Regions from separate parts of the Colwellia sp. PAMC 21821 genome, predicted to be linked through region 2. Evidence: predicted binding sites of a transcription regulator. Region 2 holds the regulator's gene; the other holds the start of a gene.

Region 1 (3,217 bases), 1.8 Mb from region 2:
CCGAGCCGCTTCGAGTTCAATACGTGCGTGTTCTAAATCAGTTTTAATGGCTTGTGTACCGTGCAATGCCGCTTTTTCAGTTTTCCATATTTCATCTAATTCGTCATAACTGGCTTGGCAAGTGGCGATATCATCTGAGATCAAATCCAAACGCTTTTTAGAAGCAGAATCTGAATCTTTCGACAAGGCTCGTTGTTCTAGCTTTAGTTGAATTAAACGACGCTCTAATCTATCTAAATTTTCTGGCTTAGAATCCATTTGCATTCGAATACTAGAAGCCGCTTCATCGATAAGATCAATGGCTTTATCTGGCAGTTGACGGTCACTAACATATCGATGTGATAATGTAGCCGCAGCAACAATAGCAGGATCGGTAATTTCTACATTATGATGGAGTTCATAACGTTCTTTAAGACCACGTAATATAGCAATGGTGTCTTCTACACTGGGTTCGTCTACCAATACCTTTTGAAAACGTCGCTCCAATGCGGCATCTTTTTCAATATATTGGCGATATTCATCTAAGGTTGTTGCACCAACACAATGTAAGTCACCACGAGCAAGTGCAGGCTTTAACATATTACCAGCATCCATAGCACCGTCGCTTTTACCCGCCCCAACCATAGTATGTAGTTCATCAATAAATAAGATCACCTGCCCTTCAAGTTGGCTTAACTCGCTAAGTACGGCTTTAAGACGTTCTTCAAACTCTCCACGATATTTAGCACCGGCAACCAGTGCGCCCATATCAAGTGATAAAACTCGTTTATTTCGAATACCTTCTGGTACTTCATGATCTACAATGCGTTGGGCTAGCCCTTCAACAATGGCTGTTTTACCTACGCCTGGCTGACCAATCAATACTGGGTTATTTTTAGTACGGCGTTGGAGTACCTGAATGGTTCGCCTAATTTCATCGTCGCGACCAATAACGGGGTCTAGTTTACCTTGCTCTGCTCGTTCGGTTAAATCAACCGTATATTTATCGAGTGCTTGGCGAACTTCTTCAGCATTGGCATCATCAACATTTTTTCCACCACGAATATGGACTATTGCGTCTTGCACACGTTGTTCGCTGGCCCCTAAGGCCTTTAAAATTTGGCCTAGTTTGCCTTTATCTTGTAACGCCGCCAGAATAAATATTTCTGAGGATATAAATTTATCGCCATGCTTTTGGGCAAACTTATCACAAAGGTTTAAAATATTACCCATTGCAGACGACAGTTGTACTTCACCGCCCGTGCCAGAAACTTGCGCTAACTCTGCGATAGCAGCTTCAACTTGCGTTCTTAACGTTCTTACATTAATACCGGCACTTTTTAACAATGGAATAATGCTACTAGCGTTTTGGTTTAACAACGCGAGCATTAAATGTATAGGTTCTATGAATTGATGATCTTTACCTAATGCAATGGATTGTGCATCAGATATTGCTACTTGAAAAGTCTGGGTAAATCGTTCTAAACGCATTAACGTTCTCCTAATGCCATATTACTGGGCTTACAGTATAGTTACCTATGAGATAAGGACAGTAAGGAGCATTTTCAAGCAAAAAACAACGAAAGTTTGATATAGGTCAATTGATAGGCGTTAAAAAATAAAGAGGATAAACGATTAATTTAAACAGATCACACTCGCCATGCGTCCCGTTTTTCCATCTCTTCGATAAGAGTAATATTTATCACTTTGCTCAAAAGTACATTCCGCAAGTTTAGCCACACTTTTCACTCCCAATGCGAAAAGTTGTAATTCGGCAATTAACGGTAAATTAGCAAGATACTTTAACGGTTTTATATCATCACTTAATTGCGTTATAGGTTGAAAAGCAGCGATGAATTTTGGCGATATTTTACAGAATTCCTGTTTTACATCTTCGCCAACTTCAAAAGCCTTAACACCAATACAAGGTCCCAGCCAGACAATAATTTCCTCTGGTGGGCTTAGCATGGTTGAGATTGTTTGCTCAATAATATTTGCAGCTAGTGGTCGCCAACCAGCATGAATTGCAGCAATTTCGCTACCTTTTTTATTTGATAATAAAATAGGTAAACAATCGGCTGTCATTATCGCTAAAGCAATATGTCTATTACGTGTTATGGCTGCATCAGCAACAATAGGCGTATTATTATGCTTTTCAAGCACGGCGACATTATTACCATGAACTTGATCTAGCCATTGAATTTTTGTCTTGCTAGGTAGGTATTTATGTAGTGACTTTCGATTTTGAGCAACCGCAGTAGCACAATCACCAACATGATCGCCTAAATTAAAAGCATTAAACTCTGATGGCTTATTTTTTGTATGAGTAATATTTGTTTGGGACGATTCAACATTGCTAGATGTTGATGGGTTATTAGCGGGTAAACGGGTAGTAGTAATGGCCAACACATTGGCTGTTGGCCATTTAATAAAAACTACATTATCAGGTGACTTAGTAATCACTATCGATGAGATGAATTTTTGTATCTTTACGTAACATGTCAGCTAACGCCACCATATCGTCTGGAACATCAGCATGCCAGGTCATTTGCTCACCTGTTATAGGGTGAAATAATGATAACATTGCCGCATGTAAAGCTTGGCGTTTAAATTGACGTAATAACTCGCGTAACTCTTCTGATGCATTTTTTGGCGGACGCGGGCGGCCGCCGTAAACTGGATCACCCACGAGTGGATGAGTAATATGCGCCATATGAACACGAATTTGGTGAGTTCGACCCGTTTCTAATCGTAAACGTAAACGAGTATGTAGCCTGAACTTTTCCATTACACGATAATGCGTTATCGAAGGGCGACCTGAAAAAGTAACCGCCATATGAGTACGTTTTGTCGCGTGACGGCCAATAGGCTCATCCACCAAACCACCTGCGGTCATAATACCACTGGCAATAGCTTCGTATTCACGGGTAATTTCACGCGCCTGTAATGATTCTACTAAATTTGTCTGAGCAGCAATCGTTTTTGCCACCACCATCAACCCAGTAGTATCTTTATCTAAACGATGAACAATACCGGCACGAGGCACAACATCTAGCTGTGGACAATGATGTAGTAAAGCATTAAGAACCGTGCCATCAGGGTTACCGGCACCTGGGTGCACAACAAAACCTGCTGGTTTATTAATGACTAATATATCATCATCTTCATAAACTATATTTAAAGGTAAATCTTGCGCCTGAAAGCGAACTTCCGATTCAACCTCAGTGTCGATGGCAAT
Region 2 (3,217 bases):
TTAAACTCTGGAATTTCTATCGCGATATTTACCGGTGTACCTGGGAATGAATTAACGAGGTGCAAATTTGCTTTCATGACCTTGGCGAGTTGTTTAGCTTCAGCGGTAATTTTATCGTTAAGCGCTTTATGCTCTTCTTCTTCGCTGCCAATATTTAACGCGGCTATAATGTTGCCATTTTCAGGCCATAAATGCTCTTTCACGAGTAAAACAGGGCAAGGACATTTTCTCAAAATATGCCAATCAGTAGGGGTAAATATCACTGATTTAAATTTGTCGTGTTGGTGTGTCCCTTTTATAACAATGTCGTAACCGTTATCGATAACTTTGGCAATAATTTGCTCAAAAGGACGGTTATGCCAGATAACCTGACAATCAATTGTAATACCGGTTACATCAAGTTCAGCAAGTAAAGACTCCAACCATTGTGTGCGATCATTGATAACAGATTTGCACATAGCTTCACGTTCATCACCTGACAGCATAGTAGTCATTTCATAAGAAAAATCATATATGGTCAAAAATGCTGTAATGCTAGCACCTGTTTTACGTGCTAATTCTATTGCACGATTTAGCGCTTTTTGATCTTCTGTTGTTGGGTCAACAATAGCGAGTATTTTTTGATACTTTTCCATAGCTAATTCCTTTGTCAATTGCCTGCTGGTATTACCAAACTGAGAAATAAATAATATGTTTGATACTATAACAATAGCTTATTTTAAAAAAATAATAGTTGTTTTAAATCAAATTATTATTGTTTTTATTTAATTATTTCACGCTTAGCATAGCCTGAAATAGCCGAATAAGGAAGCCTAGATAAGTAGATGGAAAGTAAATAAAAAGTAGACGAAAAAATGTGGGAAAACGCTGGTTTAAAGCCCAGCACAGAGGTTTAATTTTTCGCTATTTAGAATGGTAATTAATTTACCATTAACGGTTATTAAGCCATTTTTATGGAAGCGATTTAGTAATCGGCTTATGGTTTCAACCGTTAAGCCAATATAATTGCCAATGTCACTGCGTGTCATTGATAAGCGAAACTCAGAAGCGGATAAACCACGGGCATGATATCGAATACTTAAGGTACTAATAAAGGTTGCTAAGCGCTGCTCTGCATTTTTACGGTTAAGTAATGTTAGCATTTCATGATCTTCACGAATTTCAGTGCTCATCATACGCAAAATCTGTTTTTTTAACTTTGGCATACTGTTAGATAAATTATCGAGCGTATTATAGGGGATCTCACAAATCATTGAGGTTTCTAATGCCTTTGCAAAGCTTGGGTGTTTAGCATTGGCTATAGCATCAAAGCCAAGTAAATCACCCGCTAAATGAAAGCCAGTAATTTGTTCTTCGCCTAGTTTATTAATGGTGTAGGTTTTGAAGGTGCCAGATCTAATAGCGTAAAGCGCTTTCATTGGCTGACCATCGTTAAATATTTGCTCACCTTTTTGGATCGGAAGCTTACGATCAATAATATTATCTAAGGTTTCTAGCTCATGATCATTAAGAGAAAAGGGTAAGCACAACTCACTGATACTACAGTTTTGGCAGTGAATATGTTGCTGGTCTACACACGATTTATTATTCATAAAAGCCTATAAATATTTCCATGAAGATCACCATAGTAGATACGTTAAAGATATGCAATCAGTATAGTATAAATGCCATATATAACGACTAACATAGCCGCTATTTTTCTAAATAGAGCATGACTTAATAGCGACTTAACGCTGAAAGTCCCTAATGATACTGAAAGTAGAGCGGGCAAAGTGCCAAGGCCAAAGAAAAACATGATCAAGGCACCATTAAGTACGTCGGCACTTGCTAATGACCAAGTTAAAGTAGAATAAACTAAACCACAAGGTAACCAACCCCAAAGCGCGCCTAACGCGAATGCACTTTTTATGTTTTTAATCGGTATAAATTTTTTGGTGTGTGGTGATATATGACGCCATACATTTTTGCCTAAATGCTCGACTCGGCTCAACCACATTAACCACTGACCAAGGTATAAACCCAACAAGATAAGAAAAACGCCCGCGATAGTTTTTAATATCGCAACGGGAAAACCTATATTTTTTGCGGCCATTGAACTGGTGAATGCGACTAAGGCGCCTATCAAACTATAAGAGGCTATGCGACCAAAGTTATAGGCAAATATAATGGCATATTTTTTATGACGAGCGGTATCCGATATCGCGGTGGTTAACATGGTGCTAATACCGCCACACATTACCACACAATGGCCAGAGCCAAGTAATCCGATAACAAAAGCTGAAAAAAAATCAAGATTCATGGCGTTATTTATCGACCTGATTATCGTTCTGATTATCTACTTGATTCTTAGCTTTATTTGTTTCATTTGTTTGATTGTCTTTGAACTCAGTCTCTTTCACCTGAGTAACGTTAAGTGAAGCACTGGTACTTTTATTGTGACTGACTTTGTCATGTTCATCATCAAATAAAATGCTCATACCTTGTTTTTCTAAGTCATCAAATTGTTCGGTTTTTACCGCCCAAAAAAAGAGATAAATACCGATAGTGGTCAGTAATACTGCAATGGGAATTAATACGTAAATTATGCTCATTTTTTTAAAAGCCTTAATGAATTACTTACTACTAAAATTGAACTGGCCGACATACCAATTACGGCCATATAGGGTGCAATATGACCCGTAACCGCTAACGGTAATACAATGGCATTATAACCAAAAGCCCAAAGATAGTTTTGCTTTATAATGCGCGCCGTTCGCACCGAAACCTGTCGTAATGTTTGCACGCCTTTAAGCTTGTTGTTCAGTAATATCACATCGGCACCGTTTTTAGCAATATCGGTACCACTACCCATGGCAATCGATAAATGCGCTGCGCCGAGCACAGGACTATCGTTTACACCATCTCCTATCATAGCGACCGTGTGTGTGGCTTGTTGCTGTTTTATGGCATTTACCTTGTCTTGAGCTGATAAGTTAGCTTGTACACTGTTAATTTGCAGTGTTGATTGCAATTTATTGCAGCCTTGCAGGTTATCGCCCGATAACATGGTGGTTTCAATGTCTTGTTGATGAAGAAACGCTATTAAGGGTTTAGCGTCATCACGTAAACCATCATTTAAATAAAATTCAGCGACTAATGTTTCACCTTGCATTAATACACACTGCGCGCTGTAAGCTGAATTGTTATTATCGCTAAGTAGCCACGAACTTTTGCCAAT

What was found. The regulator FNR, encoded in region 2, switches genes on or off when oxygen is low (the NO sensors DNR and NnrR bind a similar motif). The targets are predictions, from matches to a motif close to TTGATCTAGATCAA.
Region 1: the regulator FNR is predicted to act here: its motif matches at 1,567-1,580, upstream of clpB (ATP-dependent chaperone ClpB).

What each region holds. Positions count from the first base shown of each region.
Region 1 covers NZ_CP014943.1:3,456,929-3,460,145, reverse strand. The annotation lists gene clpB (ATP-dependent chaperone ClpB) at 1-1,470, opposite strand, end outside; gene pgeF (peptidoglycan editing factor PgeF) at 1,615-2,442, opposite strand; gene rluD (23S rRNA pseudouridine(1911/1915/1917) synthase RluD) at 2,432-3,217, opposite strand, start outside.
Region 2 covers NZ_CP014943.1:330,143-333,359, reverse strand. The annotation lists gene uspE (universal stress protein UspE) at 1-635, opposite strand, end outside; gene fnr (fumarate/nitrate reduction transcriptional regulator Fnr) at 873-1,592, opposite strand; gene A3Q33_RS01305 (sulfite exporter TauE/SafE family protein) at 1,637-2,299, opposite strand; gene ccoS (cbb3-type cytochrome oxidase assembly protein CcoS) at 2,304-2,591, opposite strand; gene A3Q33_RS01295 (heavy metal translocating P-type ATPase) at 2,588-3,217, opposite strand, start outside.